Regions from separate parts of the Ochrobactrum sp. AP1BH01-1 genome, predicted to be linked through region 1. Evidence: predicted binding sites of a transcription regulator. Region 1 holds the regulator's gene; the other holds the start of a gene.

What was found. The regulator PhoB, encoded in region 1, activates phosphate uptake and scavenging genes when phosphate is short. The targets are predictions, from matches to a motif close to TGTCATNNANCTGTCAT.
Region 2: the regulator PhoB is predicted to act here: its motif matches at 3,128-3,144, upstream of J9800_RS06955 (UDP-2,3-diacylglucosamine diphosphatase).

Annotation. Positions count from the first base shown of each region.
Region 1 is NZ_JAGPOU010000005.1:282,855-287,626, forward strand. Features, by position in the region: gene pstA (phosphate ABC transporter permease PstA) at 1-298, shown strand, start outside; gene pstB (phosphate ABC transporter ATP-binding protein PstB) at 364-1,137, shown strand; gene phoU (phosphate signaling complex protein PhoU) at 1,199-1,921, shown strand; gene phoB (phosphate regulon transcriptional regulator PhoB) at 2,041-2,727, shown strand; gene J9800_RS19200 (cell wall hydrolase) at 3,374-4,324, shown strand; gene J9800_RS19205 (hypothetical protein) at 4,419-4,673, opposite strand.
Region 2 is NZ_JAGPOU010000002.1:329,885-334,656, forward strand. Features, by position in the region: gene J9800_RS06940 (ABC transporter permease) at 1-139, opposite strand, end outside; gene dgcA (N-acetyl-D-Glu racemase DgcA) at 200-1,180, shown strand; gene J9800_RS06950 (glycosyltransferase family 4 protein) at 1,150-2,211, opposite strand; gene J9800_RS06955 (UDP-2,3-diacylglucosamine diphosphatase) at 2,208-3,074, opposite strand; gene J9800_RS06960 (citrate synthase/methylcitrate synthase) at 3,196-4,290, opposite strand; gene J9800_RS06965 (citrate synthase) at 4,378-4,772, shown strand, end outside.

The DNA.
Region 1 (4,772 bases):
TGTCCTGCCGCTTGCAGCACCCGGGATCCTGACCGGCACGATCATCGGTCTCGCCCATGCGCTTGGTGAAACCGCGCCGCTTCTCCTGATCGGCATGGTGGCCTTCGTTGCCGACGTACCGTCGACGCCGATGGACCCGTCTACCGCTCTGCCGGTGCAGATCTATATGTGGGCAAATGAAGCAGAACGCGCCTTTGTGGAACGCACGTCAGGCGCTATCATCGTCCTGCTTCTGTTCCTTGCCGTGATGAATATTGCAGCAATCATCCTGCGCCGCCGCTTCGAGCGCCGCTGGTAAAACGGGAGTCGAAAGCTATGAACCTGATGACTGAACGATCTCTCGAGAAAGCCGTAGGAGAAAAAATGAACGCCAACGCCAGTTCCATAAAGATGCGCGGCGACAAGGTCTGCGTGTTTTATGGTGAGAAGCAGGCGCTGTTCGACGTCGATCTGGATATCCAGGAAAAGATGGTCACGGCGCTGATCGGCCCTTCCGGTTGCGGCAAGTCTACCTTCCTGCGTTCGCTCAACCGCATGAACGATACGATCGAAGGTTGCAGGGTTGGCGGCAAGATCACGCTCGACAATGAGGACATTTACGATCCGAAGATCGATGTCGTTGAACTGCGGGCCCGCGTCGGCATGGTGTTCCAGAAGCCGAACCCGTTTCCGAAGTCGATCTTCGAAAATGTGGCCTACGGTCCGCGCATCCACGGTCTTGCCCGTACCAAGACCGATCTGGAGGAAATCGTCGTGACGAGCTTGCAGAAGGCGAGCCTGTTCGAGGAAGTGAAGGATCGTCTGCACGATGCCGGTACAGGCCTTTCCGGCGGCCAGCAGCAGCGCCTTTGCATTGCGCGCGCGATTGCGGTCAGCCCGGAAGTCATCCTCATGGACGAACCGTGCTCGGCGCTCGACCCGATCGCAACCGCAAAGGTGGAAGAGCTGATCGACGAATTGCGGCAGAACTATACCATCGTGATCGTCACGCATTCCATGCAGCAGGCGGCGCGCGTTTCGCAACGTACGGCCATGTTCCATCTCGGCAATCTGGTGGAAGTGGGCGACACGGAAACCATGTTCACCGCGCCGACCGAAAAGCGCACGCAGGATTACATCACCGGACGCTTCGGCTGATCCGGAACTGCGCTCAACAGACAGTGCGGCTTCCCCGCAATTTATATTACGAGGTCTTACTATGCCGTCTCAGCATACCGTTCGCTCCTATGATGAGGAATTGAAGTTTCTCACCCACAAGATCGCCGAAATGGGCGGACATGCAGAACGCATGGTCGAGCAGTCGGTCACCGCTATCGTCAATGCGGACAATGCGCTCGCACAGCGCGTCATCTCCGACGATCTCATTCTGGATGCCAGCGAACGCGAGATCGACGACAAGGCCGTGATGATCATCGCCAAGCGCCAGCCCATGGCCGTGGACCTGCGCGAGATCATCGGCTCGATCCGTATTTCAGCCGATCTGGAGCGCGTCGGCGATCTCGGCAAGAACATTGCCAAGCGTGTTGCTGCCGTTTCGGAATCGCGCCAGCCGGTAAAGCTCTATCGCGGTCTGGAAACGCTGGCCGAACTGGCACTGACCCAGCTGAAAGACGTTCTCGACGCTTATGCATCGCGTTCGGTGCAGCAGATCAACGTCGTTCGCGACCGCGATGACGAGATTGATGCCATGTATACGTCGCTGTTCCGAGAACTGCTTACCTACATGATGGAAGATCCGCGCAATATCTCCGCCTGCACGCATCTTCTGTTCTGCGCCAAGAATATCGAGCGCATAGGCGACCATGCGACCAATATCGCGGAAACCGTTTATTACATCGTGACCGGCCTGCAAATGCCGGCTGAGCGACCCAAGGAAGACCTGAGCCACGGTATTGTCGTGGATGAGGCGCGTAAACCCTGAACTGCATCCGACCGGACCTCGGAGTCCTGCGGTTGAGAATGTGTGAATAGCGCGGCGGCACGCGGTCGATTGGGGGGATTGTATCCACCGCCCGCCGAATTTGGATAGGGAAATACTGGATGTCACAGGCACCCAAAATCGCTGTGGTAGAAGACGAAGAGGCGCTGAGCGTTCTGCTTCGCTACAATCTTGAAGCAGAGGGCTACCAGGTCGATACAATGCTGCGCGGCGACGAGGCCGAAATCGCATTGCGCGAGAATGTGCCGGATCTGCTCATCCTCGACTGGATGCTGCCGGGTGTTTCGGGCATCGAGCTTTGCCGCCGCTTGCGCCAATGGCCGGAAACCGAACGCCTGCCGATCATCATGCTGACGGCGCGGGGCGAGGAAAGCGAACGTGTTCGCGGCTTGAGCGTCGGCGCTGATGATTATGTCGTAAAGCCATTTTCAACGCCGGAACTTCTGGCGCGCGTCAAGGCGATGCTGCGCCGGTCCAATCCGAGTATCCTCTCCCATGTGCTGAAAGTGGGCGATCTTGTTCTCGACCGTCAGCAGCATCGTGTTTACCGCAAGGAAAAGGAGGTCCGTCTCGGACCGACGGAATTCCGGCTGCTCGAATATTTCATGATGTCGCCTGGCCGTGTCTTCTCGCGCAGCCAGCTTCTGGATGGCGTTTGGGGGCCCGACATCTATGTGGATGATCGCACGGTGGACGTCCATGTCGGACGGCTGCGCAAGGCGATCAATGTCGGTCGTGCGCTCGATCCGATCCGCACCGTTCGCGGCGCCGGTTATTCTTTCGGTTGATCGACACAGTCATTCAAACTCTCAAATACAGCTCTTGATCGGCCCGCCACGTCCCTCGTGGCGGGTCGTCTTGCTGGTGATCACTCACGCGGTTCGCTGACCCGATTCGCATTGGCATGGCCGAAAACCGGCGCCAGTCACCCGATTTCACACGTTGTTACAAATGTGTCTCCAAAGTTGAAAGGGATAGGCGGAACCCACGGGAAACAGAATTTCCGCAGATCATTTCAAGCACTGGGAATGTGGATTGAAAAACTGTCCAAGAAGAAGCGAATTAAGGCAGCGATAAGGCGTGTATTGAAAGAATTTGAATCCCATGAAATCAATATCTTACCTGAATTCGCAATTCCCGTTAAGAAATTATTAATATATTTTAAGGGGTTGTAGGCATATTCGCATTATCGATTCGAAATTGTTTGCGGGCTGTCCAACCGCTTCCATCATCGTTGGGATTTGACCCTTCGCCTTTTTTTGGCCTAAAAATTCCAAAACCTTGAATTCGATTGAGCGACAGTAGGGCGTGTGATTTTTGATCTTCGTCCTCTTTGACTTGCACCGCAGTCAGACATTCGCATGCATCGTTTCAGATGTATTCGCCTGAGTGGATGACTGGATCAGTTAAGGGTCCTAACATGAGATTGAGCCATTGACGCGCGCCGCGAAGTGGAAATTGCCCGTTCTTATCGGGCTGCTGGTCGCGCTTTTCGCGGTCACCGGCTGTACGACGACCGGAAACACGGGAAAAGCCAATTCGGAAAAGATGGCGGCAAGCCATGTCAAGTCCGTCAATGGCGTGAAGACCTATACCTACACGGCACGTGACAAGGAATGCCTTGAACGCGCAATGTTCTTCGAGTCCAACCGTTCGAGTTCCGATGGGCTTCTCGCTGTCGGCACCGTCGTCATGAACCGTCTCGCATCGGGCCGGTATCCTGATACGATTTGCGGCGTCGTCGGCCAGAAGAACCAGTTCGCGCCCGGTGTTCTCACCCGCAAGATGGATTCCAAAGCGCTGCCCGATGTTCAGGCCACTGCCGACGCAGTGTTGAAGGGCCAGCGTCATCCAAAGCTCAAGAACGCCATGTTCTTCCACACGGCGGGCCTGAGGTTCCCATACAACAACATGCACTATGTGCTCGTTGCTGGCGGCAATTCCTTCTACGAAAAGCGCAATCGCGACGGCTCGCTGCAAAATCCGGTCCCGCAGGAACCATACAACCTTGCTCTCGCCTATTCACCGCAATCGCCTTCCGTTCCGCAGGATGCATCCTACGACGTGACCCTGCCGCAGACTGGTCCGGTTCCGGGAACAGAGCCAACCGTTCAGGTGGCGCTCGCAGAAGCTGCAAAGGCTCAGGACGCAGAACAGAATACCGGTGCCGGTCCACAGGCTCGTGGTGACCGTCTGGCCCGTCATCGCGGTATTGCGGCGGCTCGAGAGGAGCAGCAGCCCGTGCAGGTGGCCTCCTACCAGTCGCAGTTCGATACTTCTGCTCCGCAATCGGCTTCGCTCGGTTATGCCCTCGCAAGCCAGAAGCAGGCCGACGCGATCGGCGCGCTTCTCCTGTCTCAGGACCGGCCGGAAGCGCCGCTATAATCAGCGCTTTTACAATCGACAATCTGCAACGCCGGTCTCGTTCAACCAGACCGGCGTTTTGCTTTCAGGGCAGCAGTCGTTTTCAGCGAAGGTGTCAGGGCCGGTAGACTGGACGGTAGATGACCATCGGAGCATCATAGAAATCGGCCTGGTTCTGCCACGCTCGCCTGTCGGCCCTGCGATCGAGGTCGAGCCGCATGAGGCAGTTGGCGAAAGCGTCGGTCCTGGGTTTGAAACCATAGCTTTGGCAAGTCTGCTCGTCTGCTGCGCGACGCTGTTCGGGCGTCATCGTCACGCAGCCGGCCAGAACACCGGTAACGCCCAGTAAGATAAGCACTTTCTTATTCATTGCTTTCTGCTTTCTCTGCAACTGACCGCAAGAATACTATAGCGTAAAAGGCAGGAAAAAAGGTGGTGAAATTATGCCGTCTGATAAACTGCCGGTGAT
Region 2 (4,772 bases), on a different contig from region 1:
TATCATCGACAAGATTGACGCTCTGAGATACCCAGCGACCGTTCATCCGTATATGGCGCACGCCGTCGTGCTCCACGAGATCAATCTTCGGCGCAGAATTGTCGGTAGCTATTGCTTTGTCGGCAGTGTCGGTCAACATGGCCTACCTCATATACGAGTCGCTGAACGACCGAAATACTGCGTCCCAGAGGGCATCTCTATGCACAATACCTTGAATATCACTGTAGAACGCTATCCTATCGCCGGAAAATTCACAATCTCCAGAGGCTCCAAGACAGAGGCTGCCGTTGTTGTGTGTGCGATCAGCAACGGTTCTCATCAAGGACGCGGCGAATGCGTTCCTTATGCGCGTTATGGCGAAAGCATCGAAAGCGTTAGCGCGCAGATTGAGGCCGCCCGCTCAGCTATCGAAAATGGCGCCACGCGACAGGATATCCAATCGTTAATGCCTGCTGGTGCTGCCCGCAATGCAGTCGATTGCGCCTTGTGGGACCTCGAAGCAAAGCAATCAGGCAAGAGTGTCGCCGATATACTCGGTATCTTACCCCGGCCACTTGAAACGGCAATCACCGTTTCGCTCGGCACACCTTTCGAAATGGCGGAATCGGCCGCGAAAGTCGCTCACTATCCCCTTATCAAGGTGAAAATGGGTGGGGAAAACGATATCGAAAAAATCCGCGCCGTCACTAGTGCTGCTCCTAACAGCCGCATCATCATCGATGCGAATGAGGGATGGACGGCGGACAATATTGCCGAAAACATGCGCGCCGCCGCCGACGCAGGCGTTATTCTCATCGAACAACCGTTGCCGGCCAACAACGATCACATTCTCAGCGAAATCGATCGCCCCGTCATTATCTGTGCTGATGAAAGCGTTCATACATCGGTTGGCCTTGAGGAATTGGCCCAGCGCTACGACGCCGTGAACATCAAACTCGATAAAGCGGGTGGATTGACCGAGGGGCTCATCATGCGGGACAAGGCAACCGAACTGGGACTTCGGATCATGGTTGGCTGCATGGTCGGCACGTCGCTCGGTATGGCACCTGCTGTCCTGCTCGCCCAGAAGGCCAATGTGGTCGACCTGGATGGACCGCTGCTTCTCGCCCATGACCGTAATCCCGGGCTGCGTTATGAAGGTGCTCTGGTCTATCCGCCGGAAGCTGCCGTCTGGGGCTGAGCTGCGCGTTGATAGCTCTCGCCCGCAGTCCTGTTGATAGGAGCGAGAGCACCTTCGAAAATATCGGCGCAGGCATCCCAGGTGAATTGTTTAAGCACTTGTGCTGGCTCGAACGGTTCCATTTCCAGCGCCGCCAGACAGGCCTCTCTGAGATCTTCGGAAAGAACGCCCGCGCCGGTCGCTCCGACAACGTCCCGCGACCCAGGTACCGGATAGGCTGCCACCGGCAGCCCAGATGCAATGGCTTCGAGCAAAACGAGACCGAACGTATCCGTTCGGCTTGGAAAGACAAACACATCGGCTGCGGCGTAGGTCTTAGCCAGGGCTTCGCCTTCTCGTTTTCCAACGAACACCGCTTCTGGAAACCTCGTTTGCAACTCATTCAGGGATGGTCCGTCTCCGACGATTAGCTTTGTGCCGGGGAGATCGAGTTCCAGAAATGCGGGCAGGTTCTTTTCCGTGGCCACTCGACCCACACAGATAAATACCGGTCGGGGCAATTCCTTCGGCACTTCGGGCCGAGGGTAGAAGAGTGTGCGATCAACACCGCGCGTCCAGAGATCCAGCTGCGTAAAACCGCGGGCCTTGAGATCTTCAAGAATGGACTGGGTCGGCACGAGCGTATGCTGAGCTGCATTGTGGAAACGCCGCAGAAAGGCGTAAGTCCATTCCGGAGGAATAGGAAAGCGTTCCCGCAGATACTCCGGAAACCGCGTGTGAAAACTTGTGGTGAACGCCCACCCCATTTTCCTACAGGCACGCCGCGTCATGAATCCGAGTGGCCCTTCCGTTGCGATATGCACGTAATCTGGTTTCAGAGCCGTCAAGCGTCGTCTAAGCGCGCCCGGTGTCGTCAAGGCGAGCCGGATTTCGGGATATGTCGGACAGGGAATCGATCTATAATCTAGCGGGGATATGACGGTTACGTCATAACCCCGTTCGATCATCAGATCACGACATTTGGTCAGCGTGCGCACGACACCGTTGACCTGAGGATGCCAGGCGTCGGTGACGATGACGATTTTTTTCATCTGCGGGAATTCACCAGATCACGAACGGGTCGTGGAAGTTGAATAATCCTGCCTTCGTCCTGCTCCTCACTATCGGAACTGACGCCCCCTGCCACTGAAGAACGATCACGGCGTTCGGTCCATTCGATGAGTTCCATCCGGCCATCGAAATGCTCGATAACAGCCGTACAGCTTTCCACCCAGTCGCCCGTATTGATGTATTCGACACCATTCATGCTTTCGATCGTAGCATGATGGATATGGCCGCAAATAACGCCGTCAACCCCGATACGTTGCGCTTCTTCCGAGACCACATTCTCGAACTGACCGATGAAATTGACCGCCTTCTTGACGCGGAATTTCGCCCACGCTGAAAACGACCAGTAGCGCATGCCAAAGAGCGAACGGACCCTGCTCATAACTGTGTTTATCCAGATTGCCGTGTCATACGCCCAATCGCCCAGATAGGCGATAAAGCGTGCATTGCGCACCACCACATCGAACTGATCACCATGTATGACCAGAAATTTGCGGCCGTCCGCCGTTTCATGGATCGCCCGGTTCATCACCTCGATGCCGCCGAAATGTGTCCCCTGGAAATTTCGCAGGAATTCGTCGTGATTACCGGCAATGTAGATGATATTGGCGCCCTTGCGGCTCTTGCGAAGCAGCTTCTGGACCACATCATTGTGTTCCTGAGGCCAATGCCAGTTACGCCGCAGACGCCAACCATCGACAATATCGCCGACGAGGTAGATCGTCTCAGCCTCATGGTAACGAAGAAAATCCAGAAGCAGTTCGGCCTGAGCGGCCTTGGAACCGAGATGGACGTCCGAAATAAAAAGGGTTCGGAGTTTTCTGGACTGCGGAGCGTCGGTGCTCATTTGGTTGTCCCCTTCAATGGCAACCTGATCTGAGCGCAGAGAACCCGATTCATGTCACAGAGATATGACGGCTATTTTGAAGCGCGGAAAACAAGCTTCCGCGCCTCTTCCGCCATCCGTTTTAAGCGACGAGTTCTGCTTTGGGACCGATATAGCGCGATTGCGGACGAATGAGCTTGTTCGCTGCCATCTGTTCACGACAGTGCGCCACCCACCCCATGGTTCGTCCCATCGCGAATACACATGTAAACACGTCACGTGGGAAACCTAATTGCTCAAGCAACAGGGCGGTATAGAACTCGACATTCGTTTCAAGGGAGCGGTCCGGCTTATGGCGCCTGAGAACCGCGATGGCGGCTTTTTCCACGGCCTCAGCCAATTCAACGCGGGGTTTTCCACGCTGATGCTCAAGCGCTTCAACGTTCTTCAAGGCAGTTTTCAAGGCGTCGGCGCGTGGATCGCGGACGCGATAAATTCGATGACCGAATCCCATCAGCCTTTCTCCGTCGGCAACAGCGGATTCCAGCCACCTTTCCGCGTTGTCGGGTCTGCCTATTGCGTCCAACATATCGAGAACGGGCCCAGGCGCCCCACCATGCAACGGCCCTTTCAATGCGCTGATGGCAGCTAGCAGAGAAGAGGTCAATCCCGCCCGCGTCGATGCCACGACACGCGCGGCGAACGTCGAGGCATTCAATCCGTGGTCCGAAACCGCTATAAGATAGGTGTTCAGCCCGGCAACTTCGGCTTCGGCAGGCATAGCCGCGTTCGTCATACGAAGGATGTCCGCGCTATGCGGAAGCGTCGGATCAGGACGAATTGGGAGCCGTCCCTTTTGCGCTCGGAGAATGGCTGCCGTGAATACTGCTGGCGCCGCCATCAAATGCAGTGCCGCCGTCAGGTCATCATCGTCGGGAATACGGGCCATCAATGCGCGAAGCGCCTCTATGGGAGCCATTTCCATCAAGCTGCTATCAAGCGCATCCGTATGATGAAATACCTGCACACGCGCCTCGCCGAGCGCTTCTTGAAGCTCGGCCCCTTTGGGAAGGTCGTTGAAAAAGCCTTCCCACAGAAGTTCTATTCCATCTTCGACGCTACTGTGCGGAACCAGATCATCCAGTGACCGACCGCGAATAACCAGCCTGCCTGCCAGCCCATCGACGTCAGACAACACAGTTTCGGCAGCAATCACATCCTCAAGTCCGCTATTCATGATCATTCTCCTTGTTTGCCTTTCGACATTGAAACCAAGTATAGTTGACGTCAATCTTGATGAAATCGATCAATGTAGGGAGCAATAATGGACTGGCTGACAACGGAAGAAGCACTCGCCGTTCTTCAGACGAAGCCACAGACTCTTTATGCCAATGTGAGTCGGGGTCGCATTCGTTCCAAACCGTTGCCCAACGATCCCAGACGAAGCCTTTATAGATCGGAGGACGTTCATCGACTGGCTGACAGACGCCCCGGTCGTAAACGAGATAGCGCTGTAGCCGCCGATACTATTCGTTGGGGGCTTCCGATCATGCGTTCGGGCATCTCGACCATTATCGATGGCCGCCTGCTCTATCGCGGTTGCGACGCGGTTGAGCTGTCCGAAACAGCAACGCTGGAAGAAGCGGCCGCTTTGCTATGGCACGTAAATTTCGACATTACGGCCAGCAGCGACGATAAGACAAAATTGGAAAGTCATCA